DNA from 2 places in the Streptacidiphilus sp. MAP12-16 genome. Region 2 is predicted to be linked to the other one. Evidence: predicted binding sites of a transcription regulator. Region 2 holds the regulator's gene; the other holds the start of a gene.
The links. The regulator HspR, encoded in region 2, represses chaperone genes until heat shock. The targets are predictions, from matches to a motif close to TTGAGNNNNNNNNNCTCAA.
Positions count from the first base shown of each region.

Region 1 (14,397 bases), on a different contig from region 2:
CACTTCACCGTGCTGCCCAACGCCCTGCTGCAGGACCGACGTCTCTCCTACACCGCCCGTGGCCTGCTCGGGGACCTCCTTACGCGTCCCGACGGCTGGCGCGAGGACGGCCGCCAGATGGCCGATCGCAGCCCGCAGGGACGGCTGGCGGTCAGCCGCGCGTTGAGGGAACTCACCCAGGCCGGGTACTACCGGGTGGACAAGGTTCGCCAGCCGGATGGGACGTTCATCAGCGAGGCCCACGTGTGGGACACGCCCCAGCAGCTCGCGCCAGATCTCACCCGTCCGGGTTCCGGTGCAGTGGCATCCGGGGACCCTGACTGCCACCCCGTAAAGGACTACCGACAAGAACCCTCCCTCCCCGCATCGCAGACCGTCGGGCAGCCGCGCAGCGACCGGGCTACTCCCGGTCCCACCAGCACGGCGGTGAACGAGGCCGTCGCCGTACTGTTCCGGGCGATCCGTCCTGAACCCCGCCTGCGGCTGGGGACGGTCGAGGCACTCGAACTCGCGCCCCTGGTCGCCGCCTGGTTGGAGCGTGGCTGCTCGCAGGCGGACCTGTCCCAGGCCCTGCTGCCGGGCCTGCCGGCGCGAATGCACTCGGCCGCCGGGCTGTTGCGGGACCGACTGGTCCGCAAGCTTCCCCCGGTGCCCGAACCTTCCGTCGCACCCACTACGAGGTGGTTCGAGTGCGGCGCGTGTGGCGATCCAGTGCCCCGGGCCGGTATCTGCCGATCCTGCGCGGGGCTTGGTACGCCCCCCGTGCGGGTAGGCGGTGGCGAGACGACCACGGCCCGGGGCATGGCGAAGGTGCGAGCCGCGATGCGCCCGATCGGAGGTCTACGGACAGCCGACGCGGGCTGACCAGCCGCGGGCAAGTCGCGCTTGCGCAGCAGGTCGGCGGAGGTCGGTGTAGTAGGCGTCGGGCAGGCGCAGGGCCTCGGCCACGACCTACTGGAACGGGCCCGAGCTGACGTATGCCAGGTACTGCTTGGCGGTGCGGACGGCGGCGAGCAGGTCGGGTGCGGCGGTCACCCAAGCCACTCACTCCGTGTTCATCCACCCCTTTTCTTCGGTCCACTCCTTGAGCTCCGCGTACTCAGCAGCAGCACTAATGGTTCAAAACTTGCCCCTCATGCCTACTTCCAAGAGAAAAGTTGCCCTGGCAAGGAGCGGAGGGGAGATTTCGTCCATGAAAGTTGCTCCCAGAGCATCCCCGGCGGATGTCCTTGGGATCCGTCGGGCGGCCGGGCAGAGCGACGTGGAGTCCGTCTGGCTGCGGGCTGAGTGCGAGCAGGTCGCCGTCGAGCCAGTAGACCTCAGCCGTAACGCGTACTCGGCCTTGAAGGAGCTCATCAAAGCCGGGGGAGACCCGGCTCGGGTGCCGGCCTTCACCCGTGCGCCCCACTTCGCCAACGACCCACAGTCCATCGCCAACGCGCTGGCCCTCTTCAATCGGATCTTCAAATGATGTACAACCTCTTTCTCACCGATGTGTTGGAACCGGATCGTCTCGCAGCGACGTTGGCCCAGTACTTCGACGTACCGTCCGCAGAGGTGGAGGTCTCCGACGCAAATGCCGATGAGGACCGGAATTGGGATGCTGTTCTGAGTTGCACATATGAGCAAGTGCACGGTGACCTCACCTGGGCGTTGGAGGTCACCGGCGCCGACAGGGAGTCAGGACGGGTGTCGGAGATTGACCTTGCTGCCGTTCTGGCTGCAGGACTCGGTCAGAGCGTGCTCTGTCCCGCCCAGCCCTTCCCGCCGAGCGCCTATTGGATCGCCTCGCCCGACGGCGTGCGCGCTCGGGCGCGTGTCTATGAGTCGGATGAGGAAGACCTCGTCTACACGATCGACGCGGTGAGCCGGGAGGTATCCGGACTCCCCCAGCTGCGTGTGGCGTCGCAGCCCGAGGTGATTCGGGAGCACCGTATGCCCACTCCGGTGGCTGCGGAGCTCGCCGTGCGACTGTCGGCGCGGCGTGAATCCGTTCCTGCTGACGGCAGAGAGTCGGTACCGGAGATTGAGCGGTACGTCCGGACACGCCTGGGTGCCTGGGAAGCCCTGGCCGCGCGTATGAAGTCGAACTGGCCCCCGGACGGTTGGTACCCCGTCGACTACTACCGCGAGGATCTGGAGACCCGCGACGAACTCGAAAGCGCGATCAGCGGCCTTGATGACGGGGCTGCGGAAATGCTCAGAGAGGCTCTGGGCAAGGTCGACGGCGTGTTCCGGGACAGCACTCTCGAGGACGGGGGAGCAACACTGGGTGAGGCCCTTTCGTTGACCCGTCTGGACCTCGCGCTTCGCGGTTGGTGGTGGCGGTGCATCCCGGATCCACTGCCCTGGGAACAGGCCGAGCTGTGAAGTTACTGGGAACAGTTGCCCCGGTGGTCAGTTCGCCAGGCGTCGGAGCCGTGTGCTGGCACCTTGGAGTACGTCGTCCCTCTTGCAGAAGGTGAAGCGGACCTGGGTGCGGCCGGCGTCGGGGTCGTCGTAGAAGACGGAGTTGGGGACGGCGACGACGCCGCAGCGTTCGGGGAGGGCGCGGCAGAAGGCGTAGCCGTCCTTCTCGCCGAAGGGGGCGATGTCGGTGGTGATGAAGTAGGTGCCCTGCGGGGTGAAGACCTCGAACCCGGCGGCGCGCAGGCCGTCGGCGAGCAGGTCGCGTTTGCGGAGCAGGTCGGTGCGCAGGGTGGTGAAGTAGCTGTCGGGCAGGCGCAGGGCCTCGGCGATGGCGTACTGGAACGGGCCTGAGCTGACGTAGGTCAGGTACTGCTTGGCGGTGCGGACGGCCGCGACGAGCTCGGCGGAGGCGGTCACCCAGCCGACCTTCCAGCCGGTGAAGGAGAAGGTCTTGCCTGCGGAGGAGATGGAGACGGTGCGCTCGCGCATGCCGGGCAGGGCGGCGATGGGGTGGTGGGCACCGTCGAAGACCAGGTGCTCGTAGACCTCGTCGGTGACCACCAGGAGGTCGCGCTCGCAGGCGAGTTCGGCGATGATGCCCAGTTCCTCGGGTGAGAGGACCATGCCGGTGGGGTTGTGGGGCGAGTTGAGCAGCAGCAGCCGGGTGCGCGGGGTGATCGCGGCGCGCAGGGCGTCCAGGTCGGGCCGGAAGTCGGGCGCGCGGAGCGTGAGCGGGACGCGGGTGGCTCCCGCCATGGCGATGCAGGCGGCGTAGGAGTCGTAGAACGGCTCGAACGCGATGACCTCGTCGCCGGGTTCGAGCAGCGCGAGCAGGGAGGCGGCGATGGCCTCGGTCGCGCCCGCGGTGACGAGGACCTCGCGGTCGGGGTCGTAGGCGAGGCCGTAGAAGCGCTGCTGGTGTTCGGCGACGGCGGCGCGCAGCTCGGGGATTCCGGGCCCCGGCGGGTACTGGTTGCCGTGCCCCGCGCGGATGGCGCGGACCGCCGCCTCGGCGATCTCGGCTGGTCCGTCGGTGTCGGGGAAGCCCTGCCCGAGGTTGATCGACCCGGTCGCGATGGCCAGCGCCGACATCTCCGCGAAGATAGTGGTCCCCATCCCGTCCAGACGGCGGTTCAGCAGCGGCCTCGCACTCATGCGCCCACGTCTCCTTCGACTGCGGTGTCCCGAACCGCAGACTAGAGGATTCGCGCCCCGGGTCGCGTCGCTGGGGCGGCCCGGAGCGGCCCCGGGGCGGGGCTCCGGCGTGGTGCGCCCGGCGCTCCCCAGGCCGCAAGGGGGAGCGCCGGGCGGGACGCCGTGCCGTCCCCCGACGGCCGGTGTCCGGTCTGGGGCGCCCGATCCGAGCGGTTCCGCTCAGCCCGCCGCCGCGACGTTCTTGACCAGGTGCCTGGTCAGCGTCACACCCTCGGAGCCGGTGGTGTTCTGGTCGTTGTAGAGGGTCGTCACCACCCGGTTCCCGACCCGGGCCGCGACCAGCGTGGTCCCTCCGCTGAAGGACTTCGACGTGATGACCGCCTGCACCGCCTCGTCCCCCAGTCCGGGAATGCTCTTCGTCGTGAGCTTCGCCGTGTAGGCCGTACCGCTCTGGACGAGCTTGAAGGTGGCGCACTCCGCGAAGACGTGCTTCAGGTGGGCTATGACCGTGTGCGCGTCGCTGCCCCGGAAGGCGTCGATCTGCTGCGCGAACATGTTGCTGTAGCTGTCGGTGAAGTCGTTCCCGGCGAAGGAGCCGCTGCCGATCCCCGCAGCGGTGATCCAGTTCGTGGCTCCGAGGGCGTCGCACGCCTTCGCGGTGGAGACCGCGGCCGTGGAGGGCTCGATGAACACGTCGCCGCTGTTCTGCGACCCGCTCGGGTCCGCCTTGAGTGACTTCGGGACCGCCCCGGAGGGGAGCAGCAGGGAGGCGAGCTTCGTCCCCGTGGACACTCCGGCGTTGGGGTCGGCCTGGGCCGCAGGCGTGGTCGCGGTGGTCGCTGACGGGGCGTCCGAGGCCGCACCGGACGCGGCCGGCACGGCGGATGTCTGCGTGGCGGAGGAGCAGGCGGCGAGGCCGAGGACTGCGGTGGCGCAGACCGCCGCCAGGAGGGTCCGGTGAAGGTGCTGAGACATGCGGGGGAGGTGCCCCTTCCGGGCTGGTGCTTGTGATCGGCAGGACAATGAGACCATTGCTTGTGAACCGCGTCAACACAAATTCTATCCGTGAAGCGGCGTGTATGATCAGCCTCTCGCCGTCCAGCCGCCACAGAAGGGGCCCGCACAGTGCCGGAGCGCAGGACACCGGAGCGCAGGACACCTGAGCACAGGACAGAGGTCACGGCGGGCGGGATTGCGCGGCTCGCGGGAGTCGGGCGCGCCGCCGTCAGCAACTGGCGCCGCCGGCACGCGGACTTCCCCAAGCCTGTCGGCGGCACGGACACCAGCCCCACCTTTGACCTCGGCGAGACCGAACAATGGCTGCGCGACCAGGGAAAACTGACCCGTGTCCCGCTGCGGGAACGGGTCTGGCAGCAGGTCGAACAGGACCCGGCCGGAGCTGCCGCGGCGCTGCGCCGGATCGGAGCCGTGCTGCTGCTGGTCCGCGACCGGCCGACGGTGTGGGCGGGCCTGGCCTCCGCGACCGATCAGAACCTTGCGTCCGGTCTGCCCGACGCGCTCGCCGACGTGCTGCGGGAACGGCTGGGCGACGACCACCCGGTGCCGGTTCCAACGGCGGACGAGGCGTCAGCATGCCTGCCACTGCTGCGCGGCGGCGCCGAACTCGGCGGCGGCCTCGGCCCGCGCCAGGCGTTCGAGTTCCTGATGAGCCGTCATATGGAGTCAGGTGCACGCCAGTACACGCTGACGCCGGCCGAACCAGCGGAACTCATGGCCGAACTCGCGGGCCCGGCAGGCAGGGTGCTCGACCCGGCGTGCGGCTTCGGTGGGCTGCTGCGCGCCGCCGGGCCCTCGGCGGCGGTGTCCGGCCAGGAGCTGGATCCGGACCTCGCCGCGCTGACCGCCCTGCGCCTCGCCCTGCACACGGACGGGCCGGTCCGGGTCCGGGTCGGCGACAGCCTGCGCGCGGACGCGTTCCCCGGGCTCGGCGCGGACGCGGTGCTGTGCCACCCGCCGTTCAACGAACGCGCCTGGGGCCACGACGAGCTCGCCTACGACGCCCGCTGGGAATACGGGTTCCCGCCGCGCACCGAATCCGAACTCGCCTGGGTCCAGCACGCGCTGGCACACGCGCGGGAAGGCGGCAGCGTCGTCCTGCTGATGCCGCCCGCCGCGGCCTCCCGCCGCTCCGGACGCCGGATCCGGGCCGACCTGCTGCGCCGTGGGGCACTGCGCGCAGTGATCGCCCTGCCCGCCGGAGCGGCGCCGCCGTTCGGCATCCCGCTGCACCTGTGGGTGCTGCGCCGCCCCGGCGCAGGCTCGCCCCCGCCGCAGCAGCTCCTCCTGGTGGACGCGGGCGACCTGGGCGGCGGCGAGAAGCTGCCGTGGCAGGCCGTCCGCACGGCGGTGCTCGAGGCGTGGCGCGCCTTCGACCAGGACGGGGCCGTGCCTCAGCGGCCCGGTCTCAGCCGCACGTTGCAGGTGATCGACCTGCTGGACGACGACGTGGACCTCGCCCCTGCGCGGCACCTCGCGCCGCCGGTGGTGGGCGGCGGGGCGACCGGACTGACCGAGGTCCGCGACCGGCTCACGTCCACCCTGCGCCGTACCGCCGAGCTGGCACCCGCCGCCGGCAGTCGGGGGGAGCCCGCGCACTGGCCGCTGACCAGCGTCGGCGAGCTGGCCCGGGCGGGGGCGCTGGTGATGCGGGCCGGCGGCGCCGGAGCGATCGCCGGCAGTGGCGGCACCGGCGACCGCGGCGGTACTGGCGGCGATGGCGGTACCAGCGACGGGGGCAGCAGCACGGCGGTGCTGACCGAGCACGACGTCGTGGCCGGTAGCGGGCCCTCCGGCGTACTGCCCGAAGGGGCCGACGAGGAGCCCGTGTTGACCCGGATCGGCGACGTGGTGGTACCGGTCCTCGGCCGGGGCGCGGTGGCCCGGCTCGTCGACGAGGCGACGGCGGGAGCCGCGCTGGGCCGCAACGTCTACCTGCTGCGGCCCGACCCGGCGGCGCTCGACCCGTGGTTCCTGGCCGGGTTCCTGCGCGGCACCGCCAACAACCGGCAGGCCAGCAGCTACACCACCAGCTCCACCCGGCTGGACGTGCGCCGGCTCCAGGTGCCCCGACTGCCGCTCGCCGACCAGCGGCGCTACGGCGAGCGTTTCCGCACCCTGGCCGCGTTCGAGGAAGCGCTGCGGCTCACCGGCAGGCTGGGCGAACAACTCGTGCAGGGCCTGTACGACGGATTGACGGACGGCAGCGTCGATCCGGAATGACACGGTGGCCGTCCCAGCGGGGCGGCGGGGTCGCTACGCTCACCCCAGCACCGGCTGCCCGCGCCATCGGGACGGCCGCCGCGACGGCCATGCGACCGCCGCCGCCACCGCCCGACGACCAGGAGCTGCGCCATGTTCGGCACCGGCCCGATACCGCCGCCGCCTCCCGCCCTGGGCAGGCGGGTGGCGACCCTGCTCCTGCGCGCCTTCTTCACCGTCGTTCCGCTGGCGACGATCGGCATCCTCGCCTGGGTGCCGATGCTGCGGCTGGCGATCGGGCGCGGCCGGTTCCGGGACTGGATCTGGTTCGGCGTGGTGGCGGTGCTGTCCACCGGGAGCTTCGTGCTGGTCGGGAGCGCAGCGGAGGACAGCGCCTGGCAGAACACCGGCGGGTTCGTGCTCGTCTCGGACGCCGTCTTCGCCTGCGTCTACTTCCTGGTCTCCGATCTACGGCGGCAGGACGAACGCCGGGTACAGCAGCACCTCCCGTACCCGCCGTACGGCGCCTACCCGCCGCCGGCCGCACCCGCCGGCCGCATCGTGCAGGTCAGGGCGGAGCTCGACGAGCTGAGCGCCTACCTCCGCCGGCAGGAGGGGCGTTGAACGGGCGGATCATCGCCGAACGGTACGAGCTGGCGACGCTCGTCGGGCAGGGCGGCATGGGCCAGGTGTGGACGGCCTTCGACCGCCACCTGCACCGGCGGGTGGCCGTCAAGCTGCTCCGTCCCGACCGGACGGCGCGGCCGGAGGACTCCGACGAGCTGCGCCGCCGCTTCGCCCGCGAGTCCCGGGTCACCGCCCAGGTCGACCATCCGGGACTGGTCACGGTGCACGACGCGGGCGGCGACGGCGACGACCTCTACCTGGTGATGCAGTACGTCGACGGCGCCGACCTGGCCGACCATCTGGCCGAGCACGACCCGTACCCCTGGCCGTGGGCGGTCGCGGTGGCAGCGCAGCTGTGCTCGGTGCTGGCGGCGGTGCACGCGGTGCCGGTGGTGCACCGCGACCTCAAGCCGCGCAACCTGATGGTCCGCCCGGACGGCACGCTGGTCGTGCTCGACCTCGGCGTCGCCGCCGTGCTGGACAGTGACACCACCCGGCTCACCCGGAGCGGCGCGCCCATCGGCACCCCCGCATACATGGCGCCGGAGCAGGCGATGGGCGGCGCGGTCGGCCCGCGTACCGACCTCTACGCGCTCGGCGTGGTCCTGCACGAACTGCTCAGCGGCACCGTCCCGTTCGCTGGCGCCTCGGCCCTCGGCGTGCTGCACCGCCACCTCTACGAACCGCCGGTGCCGCTGCGCCAGGTCCGTCCCGAGGTGCCGGAGCCGCTGGAGGCGCTGGTGCTGCGGCTGCTCGCCAAGGACCCGTGGCACCGGCCGACCGACGCGCAGGAGGTCTACCGGGCGCTGGCCCCGCTGCTGCCGGTACCCGCCGCGGCACTCCCCGGCGGCGCCACCGGTCCCATGGACCCCACCCGGCCGTTCCTGCGCCCGTACGCGCCATGGCCCGACCGGCAGGCGTCCAACGGGCCGCCGCCGACCGGGCAGCCGCCGACCGGACAGGAGCCGACCAGCCCCCCGCCGACCGCGCAGGCACAGCCCGCCCCCCGCCCGGCCGCCCCCCGCCCGGCCGCCGCCCGGAGCACGAGCGTTGCCGCAGCCGTCGACGAGGTGAAACGACTCCTCGACGCGGGACGGCTCACCCAGGCGGTGGGCGTACTCGGCGACGTCCTGCCCGCCGCCACAGCCGAGCACGGCCCGCACTCCCCGGTCGTAGGCATGCTGCGCAAGCAGTACGCGGCGACGCTGATGGAGGACGGCCAGTTCCGGGCCGCCCTGCCGGAACTGCGCCGGCTGGCCGAGGACCGCGCCGCCGAAGCGGGCCCGACGGACCTCCAGGTCCTGCGCTTCCGCTTCGAGGCCGCGCAGTGCCTGGAGCAGCTCGGCGAGACGGTCCCGGCGCTAGCCGAGTACCGAGCCCTGCTGCCGTACGTCGAGCAGCAGGCCGCCGCGGACCCGGCACTTCCCCTGGAAGTCCGGCACCGGACAGGCCAGTTGCTGCTGAGAGCCGGCGATCGGACCGGAGCCCGCGAGGTCCTGCAACGGCTGCTGTTCGACGCGGAACGGCTGCACGGCCCGCAGCACCCGCTGGCCGCCGAGGCCCGGCGCGCGCTGGAGTGGCTGCGCCGAGTACACGCCTGAGCGCACGGCTGAGCACACGCCTGAGCACACGCCTGAGCCATCCTGTCTGCACACTGTCGCTGCTGTTGATCCACTGTGGAGGGGGAAACGATGATCTGGGTGATCGCCGGAGTGCTGGTCACCGTGGCGCCGTTGATCGTCTGGTGTATGACCGTGCGGACGCACCGGGTCGGCTGGGCGATCGGCGCGCTGCTTGTGCTCCTCGGCGCGGCCAAACTCGGCCTGTCCAACCATCTGGTCGAGGTCGAGCGCGGGCAGAACGATCTCATCGTGCTGGCCCTGCTGCTGCCGGTACTGGTGGTGCCGGCGGGCTGGCTGCTGGAGCGGCGGCTGGCCGGACCTCGGACCGTGGTGGACCCGCTGGAGGACCGCCGGGGCGCCGGCATCGCCGGGCTGGTCGGGTACGCCCTGGCCGCCTGCGCGGTATCGGTGTTCATGTGCATGGTCGGTGGCGATGCGGTCATCCCGTCGACCGACCAGTTGCTCCCGCTGCCCGCCGGACTCACCGTCGTCGACCGAAGCAGCGGGGGCTGCGGGTCGGACACCTGTTCCAGCGGGATCACGGTGACCGGCGACGCGGGGCTTACCCAGAACCAGATCGAGCAGCGACTGGGGCAGTACCTGGAGCAGCAGCACGGCTGGCACCTCGACGCAGACGGGCAGGACTGCCGCCCCGCAGGGTGGGTCATCGACCGTACCCAACTGTGCGTGTCGGTCGGGTCCACGCCCGGGAGCGGTCAGGCGTTCGTGGAGATCGCGGACAGCAGCAGCCGCTGACGGCGAGCAGCGCACCGGCGCTCGGCGGCGCTGGACGACGCAGGGGGCCGGTACACGTGACGCGTACCGGCCCCCTGCGGGGTTCCTGCCGCGGATCAGCTCTCGGCGGAGCCGTCCTCGCCTTCGCCTTCTTCGGTGTCGACGTCCTTGGCCAGGCCGAGGCGCTCGGCCAGCCACTGGTCGAAGGTGACCGCAGCCTGGGTCCAGTTCGCCGTCATCGCGACGAAGTAGTTGATGTTGACACCCATACCGACGATCATCTGCGACTCGCCGATGATCCGGACCACACCGTCGTCATGCGTGTGCGTGTACACCTTCGGCCACAGGGTCTCGCGGTTCCACTCGTCCAGGGCCTCGAGCAGCTCGGCCTTGTTCTCGATCGGGTGCGGCCGGTCGTAGAAGGCGCGGACCGCGAAGAGCTCCTTCTGGTCGCCACGGAACATGTAGTAGACGCGGAAGCCCTCCCAGGGGGCGAGCAGGTCGCCCTCCTCGTCCACGGCGTGCTTCAGCTCCATCTGGTCCAGCAGCTGCTTCACCAGTTCCTGGTCCGGGACGACCACCGGCGGCGGCCCGGCCTCGCCCGACGGCTGCGGCTGCTGCTGCGGCACCCCGAATGACGGGATGGAGGACGGGTCGATGCTCATATCTGGCCGAGTTCCCTTCGAGTGGACTTACCGTCTCCATCCTGCCTCATGCCCGCGCCCCGGCGAAGCCTCAGCCCTGCTTCTCCAGCGAGTGCGCGACGCGCTCCACCGGACGGACGGTGAGCCGGTCCGCTTCCTGGTCCGTGTCGACCTCGATGGCGTCGCCGTCGTGGACGTCCCCGGCCAGGATCGCCCGGGCCAGCTGGTCACCGATCGCGGACTGGACCAGGCGCCGCAGCGGGCGGGCGCCGTACGCCGGGTCGTAACCGGTCAGCGCGAGCCAGTCGCGGGCGGCCGGGGTGACCTCCAGGGTCAGCCGGCGGTCGGCGAGTCGCTTCCCGAGCGAGGCGACCTGCAGGTCCACGATCCGGGCGAGCTCCTCCGTGCCCAGCGGGTCGAAGACCACGATGTCGTCGAGCCGGTTCAGGAACTCCGGCTTGAAAGACGTGCGCACCGTCTCCAGCACGCGGGCCTTCTTGACGTCGTCGTCCAGCTCCGGGTCGGCCAGCCACTGCGAGCCCAGGTTGGAGGTGAGGATCAGGATGGTGTTGCGGAAGTCCACCGTCCGCCCCTGACCATCCGTCAGCCGACCGTCGTCCAGGACCTGCAGCAAGATGTCAAAGACCTCCGGGTGCGCCTTCTCCACCTCGTCCAGCAGCACCACACCGTACGGACGGCGCCGCACCGCCTCGGTGAGCTGGCCGCCCTCCTCGTAGCCCACATAGCCGGGAGGCGCGCCGACGAGCCGCGCCACCGAGTGCTTCTCCCCGTACTCGCTCATGTCGATCCGGACCATGGCCCGCTCGTCGTCGAAGAGAAAGTCCGCGAGCGCCTTCGCCAGTTCGGTCTTGCCGACGCCGGTCGGTCCCAGGAACAGGAAGGAGCCGGTGGGCCGGTCCGGGTCGGAGATGCCCGAGCGCGAGCGCCGGACCGCGTCCGACACCGTCTGCACCGCCGTGGCCTGACCGATCAGCCGGCGGCCGAGCTCCTGTTCCATCCGCAGCAGCTTCGCCGTCTCTCCCTCCAGCAGCCGGCCGGCCGGGATGCCGGTCCAGGATGCGACGACGTCGGCGACGTCGTCCGGACCGACCTCCTCCTTGACCATGGTCGCGGTGGTGGCCTCGGTACGGGCGGCGTCCTGCGCCTGGGCGAGCTCCTGCTCGGCGGCGGGGATCTCCGCGTACATCAGCCGGGAGGCGGTGGTGAAGTCGCCGTCGCGCTGGGCACGCTCGGCCTGGCCCCGCAGGTCGTCCAGGCGCTCCTTGAGCTCGCCGACCTTGTTCAGGGTCGACTTCTCCTGCTGCCACCGGGCGGTGAGACCGGCCAGCTGCTCCTGGCGGTCGGCCAGGTCGCGGCGCAGCCGTTGCAGACGCTCGACCGAGGCGGCGTCGGACTCCTTGGCGAGCGCCATCTCCTCCATCCGCAGCCGGTCGACCGCCCGCTGCAGCTCGTCGATCTCCACCGGGGAGGAGTCGATCTCCATGCGCAGCCGGGACGCCGCCTCGTCGACCAGGTCGATGGCCTTGTCGGGCAAGAAGCGGGAGGTGATGTAGCGGTTGGACAGGGTGGCCGCGGCGACCAGCGCGGCGTCCGAGATCTGCACCTTGTGGTGTGCCTCGTAGCGGCTCTTGAGGCCGCGCAGGATGGCGATGGAGTCCTCCACGGACGGCTCGCCGACCATGACCTGCTGGAACCGCCGCTCCAGCGCGGCGTCCTTCTCGATCCGCTCGCGGTACTCGTCCAGCGTGGTCGCGCCGACCATACGCAGCTCGCCGCGCGCCAGCATCGGCTTGAGCATGTTGCCCGCGTCCATCGCCGAGTCGCCGCCCGCACCCGCGCCGACGAGCGTGTGCAGCTCGTCGATGAAGGTGATGACCTGGCCCTCGCTCTGCTTGATGTCGGCGAGCACGGCCTTCAGCCGCTCCTCGAACTCACCGCGGTACTTGGCGCCGGCGACCATCGCGCTCAGGTCCAGGGAGACCAGGCGCTTGCCCCGCAGCGACTCGGGGACGTCACCGGCGACGATCCGCTGCGCCAGGCCCTCGACCACGGCGGTCTTGCCGACACCGGGCTCGCCGATCAGCACCGGGTTGTTCTTGGTGCGCCGGGACAGCACCTGGACGACCCGGCGGATCTCCTGGTCCCGGCCGATGACCGGGTCGAGCTTGCCGTCGCGGGCGGCCTGGGTGAGGTCGGCGCCGTACTTCTCCAGCGCCTTGTAGGTCCCCTCGGGGTCGGCGGAGGTCACCCTGGAGCTGCCCCGCACCTCCTTGAAGGCGGCCAGCAGCGACTTGGGCGTCGCACCCTCGGCCTTGAGCGCCTCGGCGACGGAGCCGCCCTCGGCGGCCAGGCCGACCAGCAGGTGCTCGGTGGAGACGAAGGCGTCGTCGAGTTCGGCGGCCCGAGCGGCGGCCTCGTTGAGGGTTGCCACGGTCTGCCGGGCCAGCTGCGGGGCGGACACCGTCGACCCCTGCGCGCTGGGCAGTGCTGCGTACAGGCGCTGGGCGGCGGCACCGAGCCTGCCCGGGTCGGCGCCGACGGCCTCCAGCAGCGGTCGGGCGATGCCTTCGGGCTGCTCCAGCAGTGCGAGCAGCATGTGCACCGGCGTCACATCCGGGTTGCCCGCGCTCGACGCCTGCCGGATCGCGGCCGACAGGGCTTCCTGTGCCTTGGTGGTGAGCTTGCTCGCGTCCACGCTTCCGTGTCCTCCTGATACTCGCCGTACTCGACCCTGGTGCTCGACTGTGCTGTGCTGCTGCCTACAGCATGACCTAAGTTGAGTCTATTCCACTCAAGGCTCCGCGAGGGCGGGTCTCAGGAGGCGTCTCCCAGAAGGCGGGTGGACCTGCGGTCAGCCCTCGTGTTCGTGCTCCAGTCGCTGCAGATGGTCCACGCACACCGCGACGCACAGCAGCAGCGAGACGTCCTGGCCGTCCTCGATGTCGATGCCATAGGCGTCCCTGATGCTGAACCACTTCCGGCTGATCCGTGCGACCCGGTGACCGCCGTCCTCGATGTCGAACTCGTGGTCGAGGATGTTGCCGTGCACCTCCAGCTCGCGCCCGTCAGCGAGATGGGCCTCGTACTTGTCGCGGAAGGGGGTGAACAGCTTCTTCTTCACCGTGGCGAGGGTCTCGCCGTCGCGCTCGATCTTCATCGCGTCACGGACGCTGACGAGCTTCTTCTTGATCACCGCGACCTTCACCCCGGACGGGTCCTTCAGCTCGAAGGTGTCCGAGATCCGCAGCACCTTCCCGTCCACCAGGAACGCCTTCTCGCCGTGCTCGGTGGTGATCCAGTGGTCGTCACCGATCGAGAACATCCGATCCCGCATCAGGAACTTCATTCCGCTTCGCCTCCGAGAGTCGTCCGTCGCGCTTCACCGACGGTGCTTCACCGACGGTGCCACACCGACAAGGACGCATTCCCCGCAGGGCAAGTTCCTATCACCCGTGCAGGGCTGCGTACGACGGTGAATTTCTTGAGGTGGACATGGAGACTTCTGAGTTGCCCGGCGGTAACGTGACAGTTCGTCATGTTCCTGTCGCCCGGAACGAGTCCACCCGTCTGGGAGGGTCAGCGATGCGCCGATCCCGTAGCACCTTCCGCCGTGGTCACCGGGCTTCCGGGGTCCTCGCCCTCGCAGCCGCGGCCGCGCTGATCGCTCCGGCCGCCATGAGCCCGGCGTCCGGCGCCGCTCCCGGCCAGGCGCCGGCGGCGGTCGCCGACTACTGCGGCGGCCAGTGTTCCGACATCCTGCCGCCGGGAGAGAACGGCAGCGAGACGCTGGCGCAGATCATCCTGTTCAAGCTGTTCGGTGCGCGGCCGTCCAACAACAACGACCAGTTGGCGCCGTACGCGAACCTGGTCACCTCGTACACCGGGCTGACCAACAGTCAGATCAACACCTTCTACAACAGTTCCGCGCTCGGGGTCCCGGCGAACCAGGTGCAGAGCACCGAGCA
Region 1 covers NZ_JBGCBY010000025.1:48,309-62,705, reverse strand. The annotation lists gene ABIA33_RS28155 (hypothetical protein) at 1-864, shown strand, start outside; gene ABIA33_RS28150 (hypothetical protein) at 1,193-1,471, shown strand; gene ABIA33_RS28145 (hypothetical protein) at 1,468-2,370, shown strand; gene ABIA33_RS28140 (pyridoxal phosphate-dependent aminotransferase) at 2,398-3,564, opposite strand; gene ABIA33_RS28135 (hypothetical protein) at 3,784-4,539, opposite strand; gene ABIA33_RS28130 (N-6 DNA methylase) at 4,690-6,804, shown strand; gene ABIA33_RS28125 (hypothetical protein) at 6,937-7,407, shown strand; gene ABIA33_RS28120 (protein kinase) at 7,404-9,011, shown strand; gene ABIA33_RS28115 (hypothetical protein) at 9,102-9,788, shown strand; gene ABIA33_RS28110 (YbjN domain-containing protein) at 9,884-10,432, opposite strand; gene clpB (ATP-dependent chaperone ClpB) at 10,503-13,127, opposite strand; gene ABIA33_RS28100 (LURP-one-related/scramblase family protein) at 13,284-13,778, opposite strand; gene ABIA33_RS28095 (penicillin acylase family protein) at 14,015-14,397, shown strand, end outside.
Region 1: clpB (ATP-dependent chaperone ClpB) is a predicted target of HspR. The motif match lies at 13,209-13,227, and genes of this name have one in related genera.

Region 2 (14,397 bases):
GGCCCAGTGCCCGATCACCGGCAGCGCGTAGTTCGCGTCGAAGAGCTGCCCGAAGGCCGTCACCAGAGTGAGGATCAGGGTGAAGAAGCCGACAGCGACAAACCAGTGCGCGACGCCGACGACGCCCCAGGTGATCATCCGGGTGTGGCCGAGGAACTCCTTGGCCACCGTTTTGACGCGCTGCACCGGATTCCCGGTACGGGTCCCGGCCGGCACGTCCGCGCCGAGCTTCACGAAGGTGTAAATGTAGAGGGCGGCGCGCGCGGCCAGCGCGGTACCGACCAGTGTCGTGACCAGTGAGATCACGATCGCGGCTAGCTGCATCGGCGCTGCTCCCTTTCCTGGGTCTGCTGGCGTGGTTCCTGGTGGCCGTTCAGGGCCGGTGGCGACGTGGACCACGACGTAGCATACCGGCCAGTAACATTCGCTACCGCGTGAGCAATCTCCCACTGCTCACCTGCGGCGCCCCATTCTCCCCGTAGTGCGGACGCTCCGCACGCACCCCCCCTGGCGCTCGCGAGTTCAGCGCAGCGCGCGGCGGCGCGCTCTCGGCTGAGGTATCTGTGACGGCGGTCGCCCGGGGCGAGCCGGATCATAGGGCCGGAGCTGCCGGGATCGGCACCCCCTTAGGTAGGGGCTATATAAAGTTGAGCCTCACTCGCTCAGCTCTGTTGACCAATCAGGATCCATGAGGCACGCTTGAGCCTGTTCAGCTCAACTTCCCTCTGGAGGGTTCCACGATGGCTCGTGCGGTCGGAATCGACCTCGGTACGACGAACTCTGTCGTCAGCGTCCTCGAAGGCGGTGAGCCCACCGTCATCACCAACGCAGAGGGCGCCCGGACCACACCGTCCGTCGTCGCCTTCGCCAAGAACGGCGAGGTCCTCGTAGGCGAGGTGGCCAAGCGCCAGGCGGTCACCAACGTCGACCGGACCATCAGGTCCGTGAAGCGTCACATGGGCACCGACTGGAAGGTGAACATCGACGGCAAGGACTTCACGCCGCAGCAGATGAGCGCCTTCATCCTGCAGAAGCTGAAGCGCGACGCCGAGGCGTACCTGGGCGAGAAGGTCGCGGACGCGGTCATCACCGTCCCGGCGTACTTCAACGACTCGGAGCGCCAGGCCACCAAGGAGGCCGGTGAGATCGCGGGCCTCAACGTCCTGCGTATCGTCAACGAGCCGACCGCCGCCGCGCTGGCCTACGGCCTGGACAAGGACGACCAGACCATCCTCGTCTTTGACCTCGGCGGTGGCACCTTCGACGTGTCGCTGCTGGAGATCGGCGACGGCGTGGTCGAGGTCAAGGCCACCAACGGTGACAACCACCTCGGTGGCGACGACTGGGACCAGCGGGTCATGGACCACCTGGTGAAGCAGTTCCAGAACGGCCACGGCGTCGACCTGTCCAAGGACAAGATGGCGCTGCAGCGTCTGCGCGAGGCGGCCGAGAAGGCGAAGATCGAGCTCTCGTCCTCGACCGAGACCACGATCAACCTGCCCTACATCACGGCCTCCGCCGAGGGCCCGCTGCACCTGGACGAGAAGCTCTCCCGCTCGCAGTTCCAGCAGCTCACCGCGGACCTCCTGGACCGTTGCAAGACCCCGTTCCACAACGTCATCAAGGACGCCGGCATCGCGCTGTCCGAGATCGACCACGTGGTCCTGGTCGGCGGTTCCACCCGGATGCCCGCCGTCGCCGAGCTCGTCCGCGAGCTGACCGGCGGCAAGGAGCCCAACAAGGGCGTCAACCCGGACGAGGTCGTCGCCATCGGCGCGACCCTCCAGGCCGGCGTGCTCAAGGGTGAGGTCAAGGACGTCCTGCTGCTCGACGTCACCCCGCTGTCCCTCGGTATCGAGACCAAGGGCGGCATCATGACCAAGCTGATCGAGCGCAACACGACCATCCCGACCAAGCGCTCCGAGATCTTCACCACGGCCGAGGACAACCAGCCGTCGGTGCAGATCCAGGTCTACCAGGGCGAGCGCGAGATCGCGGCGTACAACAAGAAGCTCGGCATGTTCGAGCTGACCGGCCTGCCGCCGGCCCCCCGTGGCCTGCCGCAGATCGAGGTCACCTTCGACATCGACGCCAACGGCATCATGCACGTCTCCGCCAAGGACCTCGGCACCGGCAAGGAGCAGCGCATGGCCGTCACCGGCGGCTCCGCCCTCCCCAAGGAGGACATCGCGCGGATGATGCGCGAGGCCGAGGAGTTCGCGGACGACGACCACCGCCGTCGCGAGGCCGCGGAGACCCGCAACACCGCCGAGCAGCTCGTCTACACGACCGAGAAGTTCGTCAAGGACAACGAGGACAAGGTCCCCGGCGAGGTCAAGGATGAGGTCGCGGCCGCCGTCGCCGAGCTCAAGGAGAAGCTGAAGGGCGAGGACAGCGCCGCGATCCGCGAGGCCACCGAGAAGCTCTCGGCCACCTCGCAGAAGCTCGGCCAGGCCCTGTACGCGCAGGCCGGCGAGGGCGCGGCCGCGGCCGGCGGCCCGAGCGACGCCCCGCACGACGCGCCCGGCGCTGCCGAGGACGACGTGGTCGACGCCGAGATCGTCGACGACGAGAAGCGCGAGGGCGGTGCGAAGTGACGGATGAGACGCAGGGCTTCACCGAGGAGCCCGGCGCCGACTCCGCCGCGAACGGAGACGGGAACGGGGCCGCCGGTAAGGCGGCCCCCGCCCCGGGCCCGGAGGCGAAGGGCGCCGGCGGTGCCGAGGAGCTGATCGAGGCCCGCAAGGCGCTCGCCGAGCGCACCGCGGATCTGCAGCGGCTCCAGGCCGAGTACCAGAACTACCGCAAGCGGGTCGAGCGGGATCGGGTGACGGTGCGTGAGATCGCCGTCGCGGCGCTGCTGGAGAACCTGCTGCCGGTGCTGGACGACATCGGCCGGGCGCGCGATCACGACGAACTGACGGGCGGTTTCAAGTCCGTCGGCGAGTCGCTGGAGACCGTGGCCTCGAAGCTGGGGCTGCAGCAGTTCGGGAAGCAGGGCGAGCCCTTCGACCCGCAGCTGCACGAGGCGCTGATGCACAGCTATTCGGCAGACGTCGACGAGACCACGTGCGTGCAGATCCTGCAGCCCGGGTACAAGATCGGCGAGCGGATCATCCGTCCGGCCCGGGTCGCCGTGGCGGAGCCGGAGCCGGGTGCCGCGACGGACGCCGAGGTGTCGACGGCTCGGGACGCCAAGGCGTCCGGTGCCGCGGGCGACAAGGCTGCGACCGGATCGAACGGCTCGACCGACAAGGGCGCCAAGGGCGACGGTGACGGCGAGGACTGACCCGATGGCCGTTGTGGGACCGTACGCCGGTGACTCCGGGGTGCGGTCCCACGCTCCCATCACGATGATCAAAAGGCCTGACCGGTTCAGGCAGAGCGCGGGAAGGAGGCTAGTCCGTTGAGCAGCAAGGACTTCGTGGAGAAGGACTACTACAAGGTCCTCGGTGTACCCAAGGACGCCTCCAACGCGGAGATCAAGAAGGCCTACCGCAAGCTGGCCCGGGAGTTCCACCCGGACGCCAACAAGGGCGACCATGCCGCCGAGGAGCGCTTCAAGGAGATCTCCGAGGCCAATGACGTGCTCTCCGACCCCAAGCGGCGCAAGGAGTACGACGAGGCGCGGGCGCTCTTCGCCAACGGCGGGTTCCGTACCGGCGGAGGCGGCACCGGCGGCTTCGGCTTCGACTTCGGCGACCTGTTCGGCGGCAGCCAGCCGAGTGGCCAGGGCGGCACCTTCGGCGGCGGCGGAGGCGGCGGCATCGGCGATGTCTTCGGCGGGATCTTCAACCGGGGCGGCACCCGTACGGCGCAGCCGAGGCGCGGCGCCGACGTCGAGTCCGACGTCACCCTGAGCTTCATCGAGGCCGTGGAGGGCACCACCGTCCCGCTGCGGATGACCAGTCAGGCGGCCTGCAAGACCTGTGCCGGCACCGGCGCCAAGGCCGGGACCACCCCGCGGGTCTGCCCGACCTGTGTGGGCACCGGTCACGTCCAGCGTGGGCAGGGCAACTTCGCCCTGTCGGACCCCTGCCGGGACTGCAAGGGCCGCGGCCTGATCGTGGACGACCCCTGCGAGGTCTGCCACGGCAGCGGCCGGGCGACCTCGGCCCGCACCATGCAGGTGCGGATTCCGGCCGGAGTCGCGGACAGCCAGCGGATCCGGCTCAAGGCGAAGGGCGCCCAGGGCGAACGCGGCGGACAGCCGGGCGACCTGTACGTCACCGTGCACGTCCAGGAGCACCCGGTGTTCGGTCGCAAGGGCGACAACCTGACCGTGACCGTTCCGGTGACCTTCCCGGAGGCCGCACTCGGCGGCACCATCCGGGTGCCCACCCTGGGTGGTCCCCCGGTCACCCTGAAGATCCCCGCCGGTACCGCCAACGGCCGTACCATGCGGGCACGCGGCAAGGGTGCTGTTCGCAAGGACGGCACGCGTGGCGACCTGCTGGTGACCGTGGAGATCGCCGTGCCGCCGGAGACCGAGGGCGAGGCGCTGGCGGCGCTGGAGAAGTACCGCGAGGCGACGACCGCGGAGAACCCGCGGGCGGCTCTGTTCAAGGCGGCTGAGGAGGCGTGAGGTGATGGACGGCAACGGAACCGGTTCGCCCGGTCAGATCCCCGGTGGTGCGGGCCCGATCGGAGTGGGGCTCGGCACCGGACTGCCCGGCGGGCTGCCCGGCGGTCGCGGCGCACGCGGCGGTCCGGCCGGGTACCAGCTGACCGAGTACACCCCGGTGTACGTCATCTCGGTCGCTGCTCAGCTGAGCGGGCTGCACCCGCAGACGCTGCGGCAGTACGACCGGCTGGGCCTGGTCTGTCCCGACCGTACGGCCGGGCGCGGTCGGCGCTATTCGGCTCGGGACATCCAGCAGTTGCGCGAGGTGCAGCGGCTGTCCCAGGAGGACGGCATCAACCTGGCCGGCATCAAGCGGATCATCGAGCTGGAGAACCAGGTGACCGCGCTGCAGACGCGGGTGGCCGAGCTCCAGGGCGAGGTGGCGAACGCGGGTGTGGCGGCGACCCAGCGGGAGGCGGCGGTGCACGCCTCGTACCGGCGGGACCTGGTGCCCTATCAGCAGGTGCAGCAGAGCAGCGCGCTGGTGGTGTGGCGCCCGAGGCGGCGCGGGGAGTAGCCGCTGCGGCGGTGCGCGGAGGTGATGGCTGAGGGGCCGTGTCCGGGGAGGCACGGCCCCTCAGCCATTCAGTACCCGGGCCGTCGAGGAGAATCGGCCAGGGGGTCGGCGGTCAGGGGGCGGGCGTGGAGTGCACTGACAGGCTGTTGGAGTTACTGGCCCAGACACTGTCGGCGGATGCTGCCCCAGCCCCTACCAGCAGGGCCGCACCCGCGATGCAGATCGCCACGAGAGCAGTACGAACTGTGCGTAGTGCGGTGAACATGCGACCACTTCCTTCCGCGCGAGGAACACATCACTCGATGAGAACCCGAAAGTCATTTTCTGTCTGGCACTGAGTGACCATCCCCCGGCAGTCACCCACCACAATGGGGTACAGATCAGCCCTGCTTCAGTGTTCGATGATGGCAACAAGTGGTCGGACGCTAAGTGGCCAGAGAAGATTTCGGGGTAACTGTGGGCAAATCACAGCAGGCTGAGCTGCAGCTGCCGCCTGAGCTGAGCGAGGCCACAGTGGCCGTCTACCTGCAGGCTCTGCACGACGGCGAGTTCCGGTGGGAGGCTGCCGCAGGCGCCACCGGTCTGACCGGCGAAGCGCATGCAGTCCGCCGACCTCGCCTTCGCGTACATAGGCTCGCCGCTCTCGGCGGGTGTGGGCATGGAGCTGGGCTGGGCCACCGCGTTGCGCAAGCCCGTGGTCCTGCTCGTGGACGAGACCGTGGCGCACAGTCCGATGATCTCGACCCTCGAAGAGGTCTCCCCCGTACTGCCGATCCACTTCGATGCGGGCTGGACCGCGCAGGCCCTGCGGCATGCCGTGGTCACCGCGCTGGACTGGGCGGACACCTCGGTCATCTACCCGGAGTCCGCGGAGTCCGCCTGATCCCGGCGGCCCCGCAGGCCCAACTCGGTCTCACCTCGCGATCAGCGCACCGCTCGCCAGTCCCCGAAGGGTCCTCGCGCCCACAACCGCCCACGCAGTGACGAGCAGCGCGAACAGCGCCACCGCGAGCACGGCGAACAGGTCGAGTCCGGTCATCCTGGCCAGTCCGGCCGCGCCGGTGACGCAGGTGCCCACCGGGAAGGTGTACGCCCACCAGGTCATCCCGAACGGCATCCCCTCGCGAAGCGCCCTGAGCGTCACCGATCCGGCTACGCCGAGCCACAGCATCGCGAACCCGAACACGGCCACCCCGTAGACCAGCGCGAACCCGCGCAGCGCGGGCGCGACACGGGCGAACTGGGTGACGGCCGTCACCGACTGCCCGAGCGGGCCCAGGACCAGGAACAGTGTCGGGACGAGCAGCAGCGGCAGGGGCTGCTCGTGCACCAGGCGGCTCCAGATCCCGGGCAGCAGGACCAGCACCGCCAGCAGGCTCGCCCCGAACAGCGCCACGCAGACGGCCAGCATCGTGCCCTGCGCCTGCCCGGCGGGAAGATGCGGGATCAGCGCCGGGCCCAGCGCCGCCGACACCATTGGTGCGACCACGGGCAGCAGCCAGGTCGGGGCGCTGCCGCCCCGCTCGACCCGGTAGCGCGCGATCAGCAGGTACAGCACACGCATCGCGACGCCGATCCCGTACAGGGTCCCGGCCGTCCACAGTCCGGCGTCGAGCAGCACTCCCGCAGTGGAACCGACCCCTGCCCCGGCGCCCGCGCCCGCTCCCGTCCCCACTCCCGCTAGGGCAGCGATCAGCGGCGCGCCGGCACCCAGTGCCCCGGCGCCGACGGCGAGCATCGCCATCGGCGGACAGCCGAGGAAGACGGCGGTCGCCGGGTCGTCCAGGGCCCTGATCCGGTCCGGCAGCCGGCGCGCGGTGAGTCTGGTGGCCGCGAGGGCGACCAGCAGCAGCAGCGACAGCGCCCACACCGCTGCCGCCAGGTCGGTCAGCTCCCGGCTCTGCACCGCCTGCGGCAGGGCGTGCGCGCCGTTGGCGACGATGGCCGTGCCCATGACCGCCGCGTACCAGTTGGGGCCAAACCGTCCTGCGGCGCCGGGGATGCGGGGTGCGCGAGGGGACACGACGGCGGTTCGGGCCAGTCGGGCGGGTGTGGTGGCGGTCATACCCCCACAGTCGCCGCCGAGGTCCGCCGCCGGTAGCGGCAACAGTCCTATGAGCCCATAAGCGAACTCTATGGCGAGGCTCTAACCTGGACTGATGACCCGCCCCGGCCCCACCCCCGGCCCCACCCCCGGCCCTGCTCGCGACCCCAGCTCCGGTCCCAGCCCCGCCTCCGGACCCGTACCGCCGTCCCGTGCACCGCTCTCCCACCGCGTGCCGGACCTGGGCGCGCTGGAACTGCTGCTCGCGGTCATCCGCCTCGGCAGCCTCGGCCGCGCCGCCGCCGAGCTCGGGGTCACCCAGCCCGCCGCGTCCGCGCGGATCGCCGGCATGGAGCGGCAGATAGGGGTTCCGCTGCTGGAGCGCTCGCCGCGCGGCTCGCGCCCCACCGAAGCGGGCTCGCTGGTCGCCGAGTGGGCCGGTCCGGTGTTCGCCGCCGCCCAGGCCCTGGACGCGGGCATCTCGGCGCTGCGCGAGCGGCGGGACGCCAGGCTGCGGGTGTCGGCGAGTCTCACCGTGGCCGAGTACCTGATGCCGCGCTGGCTGATGGCCCTGCACGCGTCCCTGCCCGGCACAGCGGTCACCCTGCGGGCGGCCAACTCGGCCGACGTGGCGGCGCAGGTACTCGCCGGCGAGGCGGACCTCGGATTCGTCGAGGGGCTGCGCATCCCGGCCGGACTGGACGAGGTGCAGATCGCCGCGGACCGGCTGCTGCTGGTCGTCGGCCTGGACCACCCCTGGGCCCGGCGCAGGGTGCCCGTCGGTGGTGCGGAGCTGGCGGCGACCGCGCTGGTGCTGCGCGAGCAGGGCTCGGGCACCAGGGAGGTGCTCGACCGGGCGCTCGCCCCGTACGGGGGGACGGCCACCCCGCTGCTGGTACTGGCCTCGACGACGGCGCTCAAGGCCGCTGCGGTGAGCGGCGCGGGGCCGGTGGTGCTCAGCGAGCTCGCCGTCGCCGACGAACTGGCGCGCGGCCGCCTGGTCGCCGTCCCGCTCGCCGACCTGGACCTCAGCCGCCCGCTCCGCGCGGTCTGGCCCACCGGCACCCGCCCGGCCGGCCCCGCCCGCGACCTGCTCTCGCTGACCCGGAGCCGGAGCTCGCCGGCTGCGCCATGACTCCCCGTCAGAACTTGGCGACGGTACGGGCCTCGCGGGCGGAGCCCGCCACCGCCGCGAGGTCGGCGCCGGTCGAGGCGGTGACGGCGGCAGCCACCGCGCCCTCCACGAACGGCGCGTCAACGAGCACGACGTCCTCGCGCCCCACGTCCTCCAGCACCGCACGGGCCGTCAGGACGGAGCTGCCGAGGTCGGGCAGAATCAGCACGCCCGCGCCGCAATCGGCCTCCGCGACGGCCGCCACGACCAGGTCGTAGCTGGTGCCGAGGCCGCCGTCCTCGGTGCCGCCGGCGACCGCGACCGGGACCAGTCCGCCGCCCAGTTGGTCCAGCAGAGTGCGCAGCCCCGCCGCCAGCTCAGCGCTGTGCGACACGAGTACGATGCCCACAGATCCACCAGGTCCGCTCATGCTCGCCAAGGCTAGTGCCACCCCCGGCCACCCCGAGGAGCCTCCGCATGAAGAAGCTGATCAACGACCCGGACCAGGTCGTGTCCGACGCCCTGGCGGGGATCGCCGCCGCGCACCCCCGACTGAGCGTCGACCCGAAGAACCGGGTGATCACCCGCGCGGCGCAGACCCGGATCGGCAAGGTCGCCCTGGTGTCGGGCGGTGGCTCGGGACACGAGCCGCTGCACGGCGGCTTCGTGGGCCTGGGAATGCTGGATGCCGCCTGCCCCGGCGAGGTGTTCACCTCACCCGTCCCCGGCCAGATGCTGACGGCGGCGCAGTCCGTCGACGGCGGCGCGGGAGTGGTGTTCGTGGTCAAGAACTACACCGGCGACGTCCTCAACTTCGGGATGGCAGCGGAGCTGGCTCAGGACGAGGGCATCGCGGTGGAGACCGTCCTGGTGGACGACGACGTCGCGGTGCGGGACTCCACCTGGACCGCCGGACGGCGCGGAACCGGGGCGACCCTGTTCGTGGAGAAGATCGCCGGTGCCGCCGCCGAACGGGGCGCGAGCCTCGCCGAGGTGGCGGCGATCGGGCGGCGGGTCAACGCTGCGTCGCGCTCCTTCGCGGTCGCGCTGACCTCGTGCACGACCCCGGCCGCCGGGCGTCCCGGCTTCGACCTGCCGGAGGACGAGATCGAGGTGGGCGTCGGCATCCACGGCGAGCCGGGCCGCAGCCGCGAGAAGATCCGCCCCGCGAAGGAGATCGTCGCGGACGCGATGGCGGCGATCCTCGACGACCAGCCGCTGTCCGAGGGTGAGGAGGTCCTCGTCCTGGTCAACGGTCTGGGCGCGACCCCGCTGCTGGAGCTCTACATCGTCTTCGGCGAGGTGTCCTCGATCCTCGGAGCCCGGGGCGTGCGGATCGCCCGCAGCCTGGTCGGCGACTACGTGACCAGCCTCGACATGGCCGGAGTGTCGATCACCCTGTGCCGGGTGAACCCGGAACTGCTCGCGCTGTGGGACGCACCCGTGGACACCCCCGCTCTGCGCTGGGGGGTCTGAGCCGATGCCGGAGGTGCTGGAAGCGGCCGCCGCCCGGGACTGGATGCTGGAGTCCGCGGCCTCGGTGGCCCGCGAACGCGGGCGGTTGACCGAGCTGGACGCCGCCATCGGCGACGGCGACCACGGGACCAACCTGCAACGGGGCTTCACCGCGGTCGTGGCCGCACTCGGCGGCTTCGACCCGCCGACGCCCGGAGCGGTGCTGGTGAAGGCCGGGACGACGCTGATCTCCAGCGTCGGCGGCGCGTCCGGCCCGCTGTACGGGAGCGCGCTTCGCGCCGTGGGCAAGGCCCTGGACCTGCCTGCGGCGGACGGGAAGCAACTGCTCGCCGCGCTGGCTGCGGGGCGCGACGCGCTCCAGCGCCTGGGTGGGGCGGTGGCCGGGGACAAGACGATGGTGGACGTGTGGATCCCCGCCGTCGCCGAGTTCGACTTCGCCCTCGCAGGCGGAGCGAGCCTGCCGGGGGCGGCCGCGTCCGCGGCCGGGGCGGCGGGACGCGGCGCCGAGGACACCGTCCCGCTGCAGGCCCGCAAGGGCCGGGCCTCCTACCTCGGCCCGCGCAGCATCGGCCACCAGGATCCGGGGGCGACCTCGTCCGCGCTGCTGTTCCGGGCGCTGGCCGTCGTTCTCGGACGCGAGCCGGGGTAGCGGCGCCCGGGTGCCAGGCCCCGGGTGCCAGGCCTCGTTCCAGGCCCCGGACAGCAAGCCTCGGCTCAGCGCTGCTGCGGGGCCTGAATGCCCATCAGCCGGTCCCGCAGCACCGGGAAGTCCGCGCGGGCCCTGGCCACCGCGCCGGGGTCGAGGTCCACGGTGAGGACCTCCTCGCCCGTTCCCGCCTCGGCGAGCACCACGCCCCACGGATCCACGACCAGGCTGTGTCCCGCCTGTTCGACCCCGCCGTGCGTCCCCGCCGTGTTGCAGGCCAGGACGAAAGCCTGCTCCTCGACCGCACGGGCGCGGGCGAAGAGGGTCCAGTGGTCCCGTCGGCGCGCGGGCCAGGCGGCGGGGACGACGAAGATCTCCGTGCCGGCGTCGAGCAGTCCCCGGAACAGCTCGGGGAACCGCAGGTCGTAGCAGGTGGCCAGGCCGAGAGTGGCGAAGTCGGTGGCGGCGACCACGAGTTCGGTACCCGCACCCATGGCGACGGCCTCGCCCTGGTCAAAGCCGAAGCGGTGCATCTTGCGGTAGGTGTGGGTGAGCTCGCCGGAGGGGGAGAACAGCAGCGAGGTGTTGAACATCGGCCCGTCGGGGTCGCGTTCGACGATCGAACCCGCATGCAGCCACACCCCGGCGTCCCGGGCGGCGGCGGACATGGCCTCGGCGGTCGGCCCGTCCAGGGTCTCCGCGCCCGGCGACCACGCTTCGTAGGCGAAGCCCCCGAGCGCCCACAGCTCCGGCAGCACCACCAGGTCAGAACCGTGTTGGGCACGCACCAGGTCCGCGGCGCGCACCCGCCGGGCCTCCGCGGACTCCCCCGGGTCGACGTCGAGTTGGATGAGCGAGGCGCGCACGGTACCACCCTCCCTGGCAAGGGCCTTACGATCTCTACGATCAACACGTGAAAGCGCTGACCCGGTGACACGGGTGAGCGTAACGTGCCAATAGCGCATTCGCCGGTCCGGCCAGCTCCGAGGAGCGGGCGGCGGCGCCTGCGCGACGCGGGACAGGCCCCAGGACGGACAGAGACTCATCCAGACACACCGAGACTGACCCGCAAAGGGGCCATCCAATCAATCACACCGCCCGCCCGACCGTGGCCGAGGGGTCGAGAACGTGACCGACACGCAGATAGTCCAGGGGTTTGCCGACGCCTGGACCCAGTCCATCGAGGCCGTCTCCGAGCTGGTGGCCCCACTCACCGAGGGCGAGTGGAACCGCCCCACGGAGTGCCCGGGTTGGTCCGTGCGAGACGTCGTCTCGCACGTCATAGCCATGGAACTGGAGCTGCTGGGCGATCCGCGCCCGATCCACACGCTCCCGCGCGATCTGCGGCATGTCGTGGACGAGTTCACCCGCTACTGCGAGGTCCCGGTCGACAAGCGGCGCTGCCACACCGCTCCGGAGATGACCGGGGAGCTGGAGTACACGATCATCCGGCGTTCGCGGTCGCTGCGCGAGAGCCGGTACGAGCCCATGGACGAAGTGCGCTGGCCGATGGGTCCGTACTCCCGCGACGTGCCGTACCACCAGCTGCTGCGCACCCGCGTGTTCGACGTGTGGACCCATGAGCAGGACCTGCGCCGGGCGCTGCGCACGCCGGGCGACTTGGACTCGCCCTCGGCGGTGGTCACCCGCGACTACCTGATCGAGATGCTGCCGAAGGCCGTGGCCAAGCTGGCCGGGGCGCCGGCCGGCTCGACCGTGGTCTTCGACGTCCACGGACCGCTGGAGTTCATGCGGACGGTGCGCGTGGACGAGAACGGGCACGGCAGCGTCGACGAGCAGGTGCCGCTGGCCCCGGCGGTGCGGCTGACCACCGACTGGGAGACCTACGCCCGGCTGGCGTGCGGGCGCGTCCCGGTGGCGACGGCGAACGTCAAGGTCGAGGGCGACGAGGCCCTGGCCCGGCGGATACTGGAGAACTTCTCCGTCACGCCGTGACTCCCTCACCGCACGCGGTGACCCCTCACCGGCCGACGCGGCGCAGTTCCGCCTCGCGGCGGGCTGCCTGCGGGCGCAGCCGCAGGACCTGGGCGAGCCCCAGCGCCATCGGCAGGTAGAGCATGCAGAAGGCGAACCGGAAGGCGTGCGGGGTGTAGTCGGCCCCGCCGCCGGGCGTCAGCAGGTCCAGGACCAGCCCGATGCCGAACAGGGCGAGCACCGCCGCGACAAAGCCACCCATGTTGACGATGCCCGAGGCCGTGCCGATCCGCTCCGGCGGGTTGACCGGCCGGGCGTAGTCGAGGCCGACCAGCGACGCCGGCCCGTTGCTGCCCATGGCCACGGTCAGCACGATCAGCAGCCACATCGGGACGTGCGACCCGGGCCAGCCGAGGACCACCGCCCACAGCGCGCCGGTCCCCAGCACCACGGTGAACACCAGCGGCGTACGGACGCCCGGGCGGCGCGACACCAGCTGGCCAAACAGCATCGCGAAGCCCATGCCGCTGACGATCACCAGGCTGAGCAGGGAGCCGGCCACAGCGCGGGAGAGCCCCTGGCCCTCCATCAGGAACGGCATACCCCAGAGCAGCAGGAAGGTCGCGGCGGGGAATGCCGTGGTGAAGTGCACCCAGAGCCCGAGCCTGGTGCCGGGCTCCCGCCAGGCCGCAGCGATCTGGGCACGCAGCGGCGGCCGAGGCGCGGGCGCCGTGGGCGCGGCGGGCGCCGTGGGCGCGGCGAGTGCGGTGGCGGTTGCGGTGGCGAGCGCGGACGCGAGCGGGTCGGGCGGCGTGCCGACGGCGGCCTCGCGACGGAAGAGCGGCGCTCGCGGGGGGCTGTCAGGGGTGTCCCGCAGGAACACCAGCACCAGGGCGAGGACGGCTACGCCGAGCAGCGCCGTGGTGGCGAAGGTGGGCGTCCAGCCGGCGCTGTGCAGCACCTGGGACAGCACCAAGGTGCTGACGAGGTTGCCGAGCGTGCCGACCAGTCCGGTGAGCTGCGCGATGAAGGGGTTGCGCCGGGCCGGGAACCAGCGTGCGCCGAGCCGCAGCACGCTGACGAAGGTCATCGCGTCCCCGCAGCCGAGGACGGCGCGGGAGACCAGCGCGGGAGTGAACCCGGTGGAGAAGGCGAATCCGAGCTGCCCTGCCGTGAGCAGCAGCAGGCCGGCGCTGAGCACCTGGCGCGGGCCGAGGCGGTCGACGAGCAGGCCGACGGGTATCTGCATCCCGGCGTAGACCAGCACCTGCAGGATCGAGAAGGTGGAGAGCGCGGACGCGCCGATCCCGAAGCGGGCGGCGGCGTCGATTCCGGCGACACCCAGGCTGGTGCGGTGGACCACGGCCAGGACGTAGACCGTGACGCCGATGCCCCAGGCGAACCACGCGCCGCGCCCCCCGAGTGCGTCACCGCGCCGGGCGTCGGCGTCGGCGGGCACGGGGCGGGCACGTGGAGAGGCCACTGGCACGGCAGGATCGGCAGGCATGATGCTGCCATCCTATGGTGGGATGAATTCGCCTCGGTCGGCGGGCGGGCCCTCTCAGTGCGAGAGCGCGTAGTTGTAGAGGAAGAAGATCTTGCCGTCGAAGATGGGGCTGTAGCTGGTCCAGGAGTTCGGGCCGCCCTCGTCGAGGCCGCCGATCAGGCCGATGACACTACCCGTGTTCGTCCGGCTGTCGAGGTTGATCAGCCACGGGCTGCCCGAGGTCCCGCCGTAGTAGCCGTAGCAGAGAAACGACATCTGGCTGTAGCCGGGAACCTTGCTGGTGTGGTTCCAGCAGGTGATCGCCTTGTCCGCCGGAGCCGAGCTGACCTTGGGGTAGCCGGTGACGCCGACCCAGTTGTAGTAACTGGGGGTCCTGGTCAGGGTGTTGCCACCGGTGACGTTCTCCAGTTGGCGACCCTTGGCGTCCTTGGCGACCTTCGCGAACGCGTAGTCGTAGTTGATACCCGAGCCCGAGTTCGAGTAGTGGCCGTCCACGTAGACCTTCTGCACCCGCCAGATGCCGTACGGCTGGGT
Region 2 covers NZ_JBGCBY010000014.1:90,489-104,885, forward strand. The annotation lists gene ABIA33_RS20090 ((Fe-S)-binding protein) at 1-324, opposite strand, end outside; gene dnaK (molecular chaperone DnaK) at 741-2,597, shown strand; gene grpE (nucleotide exchange factor GrpE) at 2,594-3,289, shown strand; gene dnaJ (molecular chaperone DnaJ) at 3,407-4,585, shown strand; gene ABIA33_RS20110 (heat shock protein transcriptional repressor HspR) at 4,590-5,141, shown strand; gene ABIA33_RS20115 (hypothetical protein) at 5,740-6,024, shown strand; gene ABIA33_RS20120 (C4-dicarboxylate ABC transporter) at 6,055-7,206, opposite strand; gene ABIA33_RS20125 (LysR family transcriptional regulator) at 7,301-8,320, shown strand; gene dhaM (dihydroxyacetone kinase phosphoryl donor subunit DhaM) at 8,328-8,729, opposite strand; gene dhaK (dihydroxyacetone kinase subunit DhaK) at 8,777-9,775, shown strand; gene dhaL (dihydroxyacetone kinase subunit DhaL) at 9,789-10,424, shown strand; gene ABIA33_RS20145 (carbon-nitrogen family hydrolase) at 10,490-11,287, opposite strand; gene ABIA33_RS20150 (maleylpyruvate isomerase family mycothiol-dependent enzyme) at 11,550-12,377, shown strand; gene ABIA33_RS20155 (nitrate/nitrite transporter) at 12,403-13,863, opposite strand; gene ABIA33_RS20160 (serine protease) at 13,918-14,397, opposite strand, start outside.